Regions from separate parts of the Pseudoalteromonas sp. NC201 genome, predicted to be linked through region 2. Evidence: predicted binding sites of a transcription regulator. Region 2 holds the regulator's gene; each other region holds the start of a gene.
What was found. The regulator MetJ, encoded in region 2, represses methionine synthesis genes. The targets are predictions, from matches to a motif close to TAGACGTCTAGACGTCTA.

Region 1: the regulator MetJ is predicted to act here: its motif matches at 2,672-2,689, upstream of PNC201_RS05240 (homoserine O-succinyltransferase).
Region 3: the regulator MetJ is predicted to act here: its motif matches at 1,516-1,533, upstream of PNC201_RS14495 (methylenetetrahydrofolate reductase).

Annotation. Positions count from the first base shown of each region.
Region 1 is NZ_CP022522.1:1,275,634-1,279,927, reverse strand. It holds gene metH (methionine synthase) at 1-584, opposite strand, end outside; gene PNC201_RS05245 (homocysteine S-methyltransferase family protein) at 594-1,673, opposite strand; gene PNC201_RS05240 (homoserine O-succinyltransferase) at 1,663-2,610, opposite strand; gene PNC201_RS05235 (DMT family transporter) at 2,788-3,678, shown strand; gene PNC201_RS05230 (tetratricopeptide repeat protein) at 3,906-4,294, shown strand, end outside.
Region 2 is NZ_CP022522.1:3,721,818-3,726,111, reverse strand. It holds gene PNC201_RS16310 (malic enzyme-like NAD(P)-binding protein) at 487-1,728, shown strand; gene metJ (met regulon transcriptional regulator MetJ) at 1,809-2,129, opposite strand; gene metB (cystathionine gamma-synthase) at 2,474-3,694, shown strand; gene metL (bifunctional aspartate kinase/homoserine dehydrogenase II) at 3,699-4,294, shown strand, end outside.
Region 3 is NZ_CP022522.1:3,328,949-3,333,242, reverse strand. It holds gene PNC201_RS14510 (undecaprenyl-diphosphate phosphatase) at 1-129, shown strand, start outside; gene PNC201_RS14495 (methylenetetrahydrofolate reductase) at 513-1,469, opposite strand; gene PNC201_RS14490 (M16 family metallopeptidase) at 1,741-4,294, shown strand, end outside.

The DNA.
Region 1 (4,294 bases), 1.7 Mb from region 2:
TCGATAAATTCTACGGCGTAGTTATCGTGTTCTTCGATACCCGTAGCGACCGCGAAAATATTAGGGTCAAAAATAATGTCTTCAGGTGGAAACCCAAGCTCGTCAACCAAGATTTTGTAAGAGCGCTGACAGATCTCAAACTTTCGTTCTGCGGTTTCCGCTTGACCAACTTCATCAAATGCCATCACCACCACAGCAGCACCAAAGCGCTTGATGATTTTGGCTTGGTGGATAAATGGTGCCTCACCCTCTTTTAAGGAGATTGAGTTTACAATGGCTTTACCTTGAATACATTTCAGACCCGCTTCAATGACTTCCCATTTAGACGAGTCGACCATGATGGGGACTTTAGAAATATCCGGCTCTGACGCTATCAGATTAAGAAACTTCACCATCGCAGCTTTTGAGTCCAACATGGCTTCATCCATGTTGATATCGATCACTTGCGCGCCGCTTTCAACCTGCTCTCTGGCAACATCCAGCGCGGTTTCGTAATCTTCTTCTAAAATTAAGCGCTTAAATTTTGCCGATCCCGTTACATTGGTACGTTCACCGACATTGGTAAATACTGCTGTTTGTGTCATGGTGAATTCCTAATTTAAGTTACAGGCTTCAAGACCTGCCAAACGCATCCGCACTTCGATGTTAGGCAAGCTACGCGGCTGGGTTTGCTCAAGGCCTCTCGCGAAGGCGCGAATATGTTCGGGCGTGGTGCCACAGCAGCCGCCAACAATATTGATAAATCCTTCATTGCCCCAATCGATAATCTCTTTTGCCATGTCATCGGCTTCTAGGTCGTATTCACCAAACTCGTTAGGAAGCCCTGCGTTTGGATGTACAGAGGTAAAGGTCTCACAAACCCGTGACAGCTCTTCTACATACTGTCTTAATAAATCTGGGCCTAGCGCGCAGTTGAGGCCAATAGAGATTGGCTTAATATGACGAATGGAGTTATAAAACGCCTCGGTGGTTTGCCCTGAAAGCGTGCGACCGGAAGCGTCGGTAATTGTGCCCGAGATCATAACAGGCAGAGTGACGCCCGCTTGCTCGAACGCTTCTTCTACACCGTAAGACGCGGCTTTGGCGTTGAGCGTATCAAAAATCGTTTCAATCAAAATAAGGTGCGCACCGCCTTCAATAAGGGCAAGCGTTGATTCGACATAGGCTGCAACCAACTTGTCAAAAGTGATATTGCGAAAACCAGGGTCGTTTACATCTGGAGAAATCGAACAGGTTTTTGACGTTGGGCCAAGTACACCTGCCACATAGCGAGGCTTGCTGGGATCTTTGGCGGTAAATTCATCACATACCGCACGTGCAAGCTTCGCCGATTCAAGATTAATCTCGCGACTTAGGCTTGCCATGTCATAATCTTCCATCGAGATGGTGGTGGCGTTAAAAGTATTGGTTTCAATGATATCTGCGCCAGCAGCTAGATAATCACGATGGATCTGTTTGATTATCTCAGGCTGCGTCAAACTTAGCAGATCGTTGTTGCCTTTGATAAGGACATGCCAATCTTTAAAGCGCTCACCACCATAGTCTTGTTCTTCTAATTTGTGCTTTTGGATCATGGTTCCCATTGCACCATCTAAGATCAGAATACGTTGCTGCATTGCTTGCTTAAGCTGCTCTGCTATTTGCTCACCGTTTACGGCTACATTATTCGGCATAATTGTTAGTCCTTACATCTTGGCTAACTAAGTTAATATCATAAGGTGTGGTTTGGTAAACATAGTAGTTTAACCAATTTGAGAATAACAAGAATGCATGGCTTTGCCATGTCTTAGATGGACGTTTGCTGGTGTCATTCTCAGGAAAATAGTTCTCAGGCTGCGGTGCGTTGGCCATTTTTTCACAGTCACGATGGTATTCTTTTTGTAGCGTATCGGCGTCGTATTCAGGGTGACCGGTAATATAGACTTGGCTGCCTGAGTGATTTTTAATTAAGTAAGCGCCCACTTTTTCAGAGCCTGCTAATACCACTAGGTCTTTACACGCATTAATTTTATCGATGTCGATGTGGCCGTAGCGTGAGTGTGGCACCAAAAACTCATCATCAAAACCACGAGTGAGCGCCCCGTGGTCAAAGTAACAGTGGTGTTTGAATACGCCGCAAAGTTTGTCATTTTTGAGCGCTCGCTTTAACCCATAATGGTGATACAAGCCAGCATGTGCGGCCCAACAGGAAAACAGGGTTGAAGTAACATGGTGCTCAGCCCAATCAAAAAATGCTTGCAATTCCTGCCAATACACCACATCGTCATATTCAAGATGCGCCAGCGGCGCGCCAGTGACGATCAAAGCATCATAGTTTTGATCTTTCACATCCGAAAAATAGCGATAAAACATATCTAGATGTTGTTCTGAGTTTTCAGAGCTGCGGTGGGTGTCTAGTCGCAACAAATCAACATTCACCTGCAAAGGGGTATTTGCCAGTAATCGGATAAATTGCACCTCAGTCTCCACCTTATTCGGCATCAAGTTTAATATCGCGAGCCGCATTGGGCGGATCTCTTGAGTTGATGCACGACTTTGTGGCATCACGAACACATTTTCATGACGCAATTGGGCAATGGCTGGGAGTTCGTCGGTGACGGTGATTGGCATGCGCTGCTCCAGACTAATCGAATGGCATTATTATGGACAAAAACTAGAAAATTTCAACCTCTAGATGTATGGACGTCTAAACATTAGTGGTAATAATTTGATTCCTTACCTCTCACTGATTATTTCAATTTATGTATACTTGCCACCATATTAATAAACACAAGAAACTTGAGATTTATGATTGGTATTGGCGAAGCAGCAGCGATTGCAGCGGCTGGGGTATGGGCTGGCTCAACCATACTGTACAAACGATTTAGCCATCACCTTAGTCCATTTGAGTTGAACGTCAGCAAAGGCGTCATCGCTTCAGCTTTGATGATCTTGTGTTTGCTCATCGCAGGTGATGCAATGTACCCGACCTTACCCTCGAGCTGGGGCTGGCTGATAGCAAGTGGGGTACTGGGCATAGCGATTGGTGACAGTGCCTACTTTGCCGCACTTAGAAATATAGGTCCTGCTCGCACTTTGGTTATTGAAAGTCTTGCACCTGCCATCGCGGGGATCTTAAACATTGTGCTCCTTGGTGTTTATCTCAGCGCATCCGCTTGGCTCGGCATTGCAGTGACAACCGTTGGCGTGATGCTGGCGATTAAGCCAAGTAGAAGCCAGCCAGTATTAGACAAAAAACATTATCTCTTGGGAGTCTGCTTTGCACTCACGGCTGCCATTTGCCAAGCTGCGGGTATGGTGCTTTCCAAAGGTGCGCTAAATAACGAAAGTATTAGTAGTTTGTGGGCGGCACTTATCCGCTTGGGATCCGGCACCCTATTTGTGGCCTTTATTGTTGTTTATTTGAAATCACAAAGCCTGTTTAAAGCACTCACACTTAAACAAATCGACGGTAAAAACTGGTTATTCATTGCAGTGTTTTTTGGCACCTTTATTGGACTGTGGCTACAGTTGATTTCCGTTAATCATACCGATCCCGCTATCGCACAAACCATCTTTGCAACGGCACCGCTCATGGTGATGACGATTGGACTACTGCGCAGAGAAGCGATTACTAAATCTATGATGTTTGGAGGCCTAATTGCTTTGGCTGGGGTATTTTTATTGCTAAAAGGATAGCCAATATCACACTTAATATGTGTGCATATTGGCCTCTATCTAATGAGTTGTATGCAACCGCCTGACCGTATCAAGTGCAATCTGGTCATACTGATAAATTTAAACATTTGGTGCTAACCAGTTGTGAAATCTCAAAAAGTAGTCTACCTAAGATTTATTAAAGGCAGACACGACTTTTTGTTATCACTATATTAATATGTAAAAACAATGTATCTAGACTAATATTTATGCCTTTGCTTGCTTTGTTTTTCGCATTACTGCTCGTTGTGTTACCGGCGCATGGTTCAGAATGCCCAAGTGCTAATAATGCTAACCTCACAAGCCAAATTTTGTCTTGTAAGCAACATCTTGAAACGCTTGAACCCAACGGTGCTCAAGCTTTTGATGCACATCTTGAGCTTGTGAGCTTGTATCGTCGAGCGGGTGACATAAAGCTCAGCAATCAAATACTGGATGAGTTGATGGCATGGAAGTTAACCACACTTCAGCGCTTTCAGGTGTTAAGACAAAGTGGTATTAATCGTTACCGCCAGCGCAATTATATTCAAGCGCTGGAGAGCTTCCACGAAGCGCAAACGCTTGCGGCTAAGTTGCAACAAAACGAACTCCTGGGTAA
Region 2 (4,294 bases):
ATGAGCACTTAATATAAACTAAAGTCAGTATATTGCGATTAAATGTCGGTATCTTGACGTTAAAGTTAGTTAAGTTGCTATTCTCTTATTGTTTTTATAGTTGGTGTACATTTGTGCTAATTTTATACATTCTGTGCTGGTTTTAGCGTCTTGTTTTTTAAGTTTTAGTCATTTTATTTGTGAAATATTTCTTAAAATTGAGCTTATCTTCTCGGAAAAGTATAGAAAATACCATGCTAGTGGATAGACCTGATTTTACTTGAATAATGAGCAAAACTCGGTATTGTGTGAATACGGTCGATTAACTATATGTCCTATTGACATACCGCGACAGCAAAGCACATACGCTTGTTGAGTGGTTGAATGTCGTCGCTCATATAGTTAATCGCACTGTGTGTTGCTGTAACCAGCTAGCTAGGTTGCCAACATTCAGAATGCGAACGTTTACCACACTCTCACATTAACTTCGTAGGAAAATATCGCGCCATGACAGACTTTCGTCAACAAGCTCTAGATTATCACGAGAAGCCCGTTCCAGGTAAAATCAGTGTTGAACTCACTAAACCTGCCGAGACCGTAAAAGACTTAGCACTTGCATACAGCCCAGGTGTTGCAGAGCCAGTACGTGAAATCGCGGCTGATCCGGCGAATGCATACCGTTACACGGGTAAAGGAAATATGGTTGCGGTGATCAGTAATGGTACGGCAATTCTTGGCTTGGGTAACTTAGGTCCTTTGGCGTCAAAGCCTGTTATGGAAGGTAAGGCACTATTATTTAAGCGTTTTGCGGGCCTTGATTCAATCGATATCGAAGTTAAGCACAACACCACTGAAGACTTCATCAATACTGTGGCAAATATCGCAGACACATTTGGTGGTATTAACCTTGAAGATATTAAAGCGCCAGAGTGTTTTGAAATTGAGCGCGCGCTAATTGAACGTTGTGACGTTCCTGTATTCCATGATGATCAGCACGGCACTGCAATTGTAACCGCTGCGGGTATGCTGAATGCGTTGGAAATCCAAGGTAAAGATATTCATGATGCGATTATTGTGTGTCTTGGCGCGGGTGCAGCCGCTATTGCTTGTATGGAATTACTGATCAAATGCGGTGCTCAACGTGAGCACATCTATATGCTGGACAGAAAAGGCGTGATCCATACTCGTCGTGATGACCTAAATGAATACAAAGAGCTGTTTGCAAACAACACGGATAAGCGTACGTTACAAGACGTGATTGCAGATGCGGACGTATTTGTTGGTGTTTCTGGCCCAGACTTACTTTCTGCTGAGGATCTAAAGCTAATGGCTGACAAGCCAGTGGTATTCGCTTGTTCTAACCCAGACCCTGAGATCTGCCCTGAAGTTGCACACGGTGCACGTAATGATTTGATCATGGCGACAGGCCGCTCGGATTATCCAAACCAAGTAAATAACGTACTGTGTTTCCCGTTTATCTTCCGTGGTGCGCTTGATGTACGTGCAACCGCTATCAATGACGAAATGAAGATTGCAGCGGTTGAAGCAATTAGAACGATTGCGAAAGAGCCTGTACCTGCTGAAGTGTTAAAAGCGGCTGACGTAGATAGTCTAGAGTTTGGTCCTGAGTATATTATTCCAAAACCAATGGATCCACGTTTGTTACCTCGTATCGCAAAAGCGGTAGCGATAGCTGCAATTGAATCAGGCGTGGCACAAATCGATATGCCAGCTGGATATATGGAATAATACCATTGGTATTATTCAAATGAAAAAGCCTCGATTGAGGCTTTTTTTGTGTCTGTATTTCCAGAGCGAAAGAGTAGTTATCACTCTTCGTTTATTTCTGGGATCTCCAAACCGCGCTCTTCCATTATTTGTCTTACCTCTAAAGGAATACGCTCTGGATTATCTTTTCTCAAGTCTTCATCGCTCGGCAGTGGCTGACCTGTGAAGGCATGTAGAAACGCCTCACATAAAAGCTCACTGTTCGTGGCATGACGTAAGTTATTCACTTGGCGACGTGTACGCTCATCAGTTAGCACTTTGAGTACATTCAGAGGTATGCTCACCGTGATCTTTTTTACTTGCTCTGCTTTCTTACCGTGTTCTGCATATGGGTGAATATACTCACCGTTCCATTTTGCCATAATTGTGTACTTGCCTCAGTTACATCAATGCCAATATGACTGGGTTCTGGTCTACATTATTCACCAACCGCATGAATATAGGGATAACCTTACGAATTAAAGATAAATCCCAAACTCAAATAGATGAATAAACTAATCCGCCATAGCGAGATAGAAGAATCTCTGCCATAGTTTTCAATAACTCAGTCGTATTAGCAACGCCTAGAGTGGCGAAATTTTATCGGTTTAAAAAAGATAGTCAAATACTAGTTATTTAGCCATTTAGCAGTATAAATGTTTTGACTTCTGGTTTCTGTTGCTCTAACCTTTTAGACGTCTAAACATCCAACTATCTAGGTGACCTTATGAGTCAAGTTAATAAATCGACGGTAGCAGTGCGTCACGGTATAGAAGCTGATAAAGCGCATGGGGCAGTAGTGCCACCGCTTTACCTTTCTACCACCTATTCTTTTGCCGATTTTGATACCAAACGCGACTACGATTATGGCCGCAGCGGTAACTTTAATCGTGATGTGCTTGCACAGGCACTTACCGAACTTGAAGGTGGTGCTCGTGGTATTATTACCGCCACTGGCATGGCTGCCGTTCACCTAGTAACTCAACTGCTTAACCATGACGATACGCTGGTTATTCCACATGACTGCTATGGTGGTAGCTATCGCTTGTTTACATCGCTTGCAAAGCGTGGATTACTCAAATTAACAGTCTTGGATCTCACGCAACCTGAAAGTCTTGCGCAGCTGCAGCAGATCAAACCTAAATTAGTTTGGATTGAAACACCAAGTAACCCAATTTTGCGGTTAACGGATATAGAAGCTGTCGTAAATGCAGCACACGCTGTGGGGGCTTTGGTCGCCGCTGACAACACCTTCTTGTCTCCTGCATTACAAAACCCCATTGCCTTTGGCGTGGATGTCGTCGTGCATTCAACCACTAAATATATCAATGGTCATTCTGATGTAGTGGGGGGCGCGGTGATCGCGCGTACACAGGAATTGGGTGATGAGTTAGCTTGGTGGGCGAATAATATCGGTATTACCGGTGCACCTTTTGATAGTTACCTTACCCTACGTGGACTGCGCACCTTAAATGTGCGTTTACGCCAACATCAAGAAAATGCTCAGCTTATTGCAGAATATTTAGAAAAGTCGCCGTATGTTAGCCAAGTTTATTACCCTGGCCTTGAGTCGCATCCTCAACACGAACTTGCGAAAAAACAACAGCTCGGCTTTGGTGGCATGGTGAGCTTTGATATCAAAGGCGATCTGCAAACATCTGCGAAGTTTTTAACGTCTCTAACGCACTTTTCATTGGCAGAATCTTTAGGTGGGGTTGAGAGTCTTATTTGTCATCCAGCGACGATGACACACGCGGGTATGGATCCGCAAGCACGTTTAGAAGCGGGAGTGGGCGACACGTTGATTCGTATTTCTGTAGGCATTGAAGATGCACAGGATCTCATTGCAGATCTGGAAGCGGGATTTGCATGTATTGATGAAAGTCAGGCGAGTGATGATGCTAAGTCATTCAAATTAACGCCTGCACATACAGTAGCGTTGTGGTGAGTAAATGGCAAAAGTAGTACATAAGTTTGGTGGTTCGAGTTTAAGCTCGCCAGAGCGTTATCAGGCGGTTGCCAAGATAGTGTTAGAGCAATGTCAACTAGGTGACAGTGTTGTGGTTTCTGCTGCAGGAAAAACAACGAATACCCTAGTGAAGTTATGGCAAAGCTTTGAGCAGCAAGATGTTCGCGCATTCAACGATGTTTTATTACAAGTTGAAAATCATCAACGTGAATTAATTGATGCCCTGTTTGTAGGTGAACAACACAGTGTGTTACTCAAACAGCTTGTCAATGAGCTGCAAGCAATCGCTTCAGGACGAGAAGAACAGCATCTTCACTACGCGAGTTTACTTGCACATGGAGAGCTATGGTCGGCTCGTATATTAGCAAACTACCTAAGTTCTCAAGGTATCGAAGCCAAAGCTATCGACGCTCGTACGTTATTTGTACAACAAGAGGGGGTGTTACTACACGCCCATAACAAAGAAGCGTGCTATCGCGCAATTGATGATCACGCTATCTATATCGTTACCGGTTTTATTGCCGCAAATGCACAAGGTGAAACGGTGACTTTAGGCCGAAATGGCAGTGACTATAGCGC
Region 3 (4,294 bases), 390 kb from region 2:
TCGTTTATCTCAGCTTATGCCTGTATCTTCTTTTTCCTGAAAATCATAGAGCGCATGGGCATGATGCCATTTGTCATTTACCGCTTGCTACTTGGGGTGGGATTAATCGCTTTCTTGAGCCTAAGTTAATCTGGGCTTTGGATAATTCAGCAAGGTTAACAGAAAAGCCAGCTTGATGAAGCTGGCTTTAGGGCCTGTTGGCCTTCGCTGTTTGATTTTTGTTCTTCTGAGTGTGTTTTGGTCGCGACGCTCGACTTGCCGCCTAGTAATCTAGGCAAAAGTTGAGCAACAATGAACAAAGCGCACTCAGGTGAACCCAAAGGGCAGCGCTTGATTGGCATTTCTTCTGTGTTGCCCCACAAGGATGTGGGGTAAGGTGACTTTGCAGGAGCACAAAGTCTTTATCGCCAGACTTACATAGAATGACTATGCTACGCAGGCTCTGCCTTGTATAAATACCAATCAAACTGCTGCAAAAACAAACTTGGAAGAGCAACAGGCCCTAGACTGCATTAAGCAATTTGCTTTTCCGCAAGGCATAGTTCCATGGTCGCCTTCAACAGTCGATAAAGGTTTATCGACGCGTCAATTTCTTCTTTTCGGTTTGTTAAGCTCTCAATATTTAAGCCAAGAGAAATATCTAGGTGTGAGCAGCTTTTTAAGATTTGATCTAGATTCTCTCTACAAATACGAATTGACTCACTTAGTGTGTTTTCTGAATCTAACATGCGCCATTTGGTTGCTTCTGGTACTGAGATCCCCAGCCACTCCATAAACTGCAAGGTCTTTTCTCCACCACATGGAGTAAAGGTAAGAATAATGCGTTTTGGTGTTTGCCCTTGCTGTTTACAGGTGCGAGCATAGCTCGTAATAAGATCTATGGTTGCTTGAGCGTCATACACTGCTTGGGAAACAAAGAATTGGCAGCCTTGCTCTGTTTTATCAATTAACCTTTCGTGTTCATTACGCTTACTGGCGTGGCGCTCTGCGATAGTTACACCACCTAAGAAAAAGTCATCTTGATGATGCTTCAATACCTTATAGGCTTCAGAAAGCGGCAACTTAATATCGCCTTGTGAAGACGGACTGCCCACTAATACTAGATTGTTTAACCCATATTGCTGTTTTGTGCTGCTTAACCAATCGCCAAAAGCCTCACTATCGCGCTGTGCCACACTTTTATACGTAATTACATCAAGGTGTGATAATTCGCGGATCAACTGACTATATTCACACGGATCAACGGTGTGCTTAAAAGGAAATGGACGTGGTACTTGAGTACGGCTGCTTTCATCTTGAATGTCATAGATGATCACGCCGTCGTATTCAATCTCATGTAAACGGCCCAAAAGCTTAGCGGCAATTGATTTTAGCTGCTCTGGGTCGGTGCCAATCTTAGGTGGTGTGGTACCAATTAAATATACCCCTTGGTTAGGGTCAATGATTTTCTCTTGAAGCGTTAAAGCCATAATCCTCATTCCACAAAAGCATTTCTGTATCTCTTTACTAATATAGCAGCCATTTAGACGTCTAGATAGATTTTTTTTAATGAAAGAATTTCAATAATTATGAATTTATCTCAAGTGCTCAAACCAAAATTTCATATTTGTTTACACATTAGGATGGTAAATCACCTTGGAAATTAGCGAATTAGTATGGCTTTGGGGCATAATCAGGAGGTTTACTAACGTAAGTGAACACGACTTACTTAGAATAAAAAATATGATTAGGACCAAATTCATGAAATTCAAATTACTAGCAACCAGCTTTGCCGTAAGCTTAGCGCTTAGTGGCTGCGCAGCGACGAATTCAAACCAAGCCCAACAGTCAGCTGAAAGTACTCAAGCTGCCCAATCCAATAAAGTATTCGCCCAAGATTATGTTTTGGAAGAGCTAGAAAATGGCCTTCGCGTCATGGTAGTTAAAACTAACTATCCTGATGTGGTATCGCTACAGATCCCGGTTTCTGTTGGTTCGCGTAATGAAGTCGAAGCGGGTAAAACCGGCTTCGCTCACTTCTTTGAGCATATGATGTTCAAAGGCTCAGAAAAGTATCCACAAGACGTTTATTCAGACATTCTAAAAAATTCAGGTGTTGATAATCGCGCCTACACCACCAATGACTACACGAACTATCACCTAAATTTCTCGAAGCAGCATTTAGATAAAGTATTAGAAATCGAAGCGGATATCTTTCAGAACCTGACTTACAGTGAAGAACAGTTTCGTACTGAAGCACTAACCGTGAAAGGTGAATACCTTAAAAATAATGCCAGCCCAGTTCGAAAACTGCTTTCTGCGGTAAGAAAAGAAGCATTTGATAAACATACCTATAAACACACAACGATGGGCTTTTTTGAAGACATCGAAGCAATGCCAGATCAAATGGCCTATGGTAAAACCTTCTTTGAACGTTTTTACAAGCCAGAATACGTATCGCTTGTCATTGTGGGTGACGTAGATCCAAAAGAAACCATGGCTATGGTGAAAAAGCACTGGGGTAATTGGAAAAAGGGTGATTATCAAGCTGATATTCCAGTTGAGCCTAAACAAGAGAAAGCACGTTACGTCCATGAAAAATATGATGGCTTACCTGGTCACTGGTTGCTTGTTTCATATAAAGGTACTGCATGGGAGCCGAAGAAAAAAGACCGAGCTGCGCTTGATTTGATCTCGCAGTTATACTTCTCTCAAAACTCTGAGTTATACCAAGAGCTGGTGGTAGACAAACAGCTTGCAAGCCAAATGTTTACCTACAACCCTGAAACCAAAGACCCTGGTCTTCTGCATGTTTTCGTTAAAGTTGAAGATGAAAAAGATTTGGCGACAGTGCGTGATGCAATCAATAACACATACGCAAAAGCACGCACAGAGCTAGTAGATGAAAATAAACTTGCTGCACTTAAATCAAACCTAAAGTACAGCTTTATTAACGGCCTTGACTCATCACAATCTATTGCTTCGACACTCGCAAGCTACATGCATTTTGAGCGTGACCCTGAAGTGGTGAATGCGCTTTATGCAAGTGCAGATAAAGTCACTGCGAAAGACATTCGTGATATTGCCAATAAATACTTTGTGGACAGCAGCCGCACAACGGTGACTATGTCTGCACTTGAGTCTGTGCCTGGTTTTGATAAGGAAGTTAACTTAGACAAGTTAGTGGCAAAAATGGACAAGCCAGTAACGCGTCATTTCAACGTATTAGACAAGACCAATAATTCACCGCTGGTGGATGTGAACTTTCTTTTTTACACAGGTGCTGCCGCAGATCCTGCAGGTAAAAAAGGTCTTGCTGCGCTTACTGCGGCTATGATTGCCAATGGCGGAAGTGAGTCGCAATCATACAAAGAAATTCAAAAGGCGCTGTATCCTATTGCTGGTAGCTTCGGTTATCAAATCGATAAAGAAATGATTTCTTTACGTGGTCGTATTCATAAAGATAACGCTGATCAATGGTATGGCATTGTGAGTCAGCAGCTTTTGAGCCCAGGGTTCAGAGAAGATGATTTTAAACGTCTGAAAAAAGAGCTAATCGACGGCATTAAGGCTGGTTTGAAAGCGTCAAATGATGAAGAACTAGGTAAAGAAGTGCTTTATCACGAGCTGTACAAAGGCCACCCATACGAAAGCTATAACTTTGGTGATTTATCAGACTTAGAAGCAATCACACTGGATGACGTTAAGGCTTTTTACGCTCAGCAATTTACTCAAGCTAAACTTAACGTGGGTATCACAGGTGCACTCGATAAACAGCTAAAAGAAGCGATGTTTAACGATCTTGCGGCTTTACCTAAAGGCGAAGAAGCGCGTTTACAAGTGCCAGATGCCCCTAAACTATCTGGTCATCACGCAACCATCGTAGAAAAGAATGCAAAATCAACAGCGGTCTCTTTTGGTTTCCCAATCGACACGGTTCGTAGCAGCAAAGACTGGGCTGCGCTTTGGTTAGTGCGTTCATACTTTGGTGAGCATCGCAGTTCAAACAGCCACTTGTACCAGCGTATCCGTCAGGTACGTGGTATGAACTATGGTGATTATGCATATATCGAATACTTCCCTCGTGGTATGTTCCAAACTAAGCCGGATGCAAACTTAGGTCGTAGTGAGCAAATTTTCCAAGTGTGGTTACGCCCACTTCGTTCTAATAACGATGCCCATTTTGCAACGCGTACTGCATTGTTTGAACTCGATAAGCTGATCAAAGAAGGGATGAGCCAAGCAGACTTTGAAGCAACACGTAACTTCTTAATCAACTTTGTGCCGCAAATGGTGGCGAGCCAAGATAGACAGC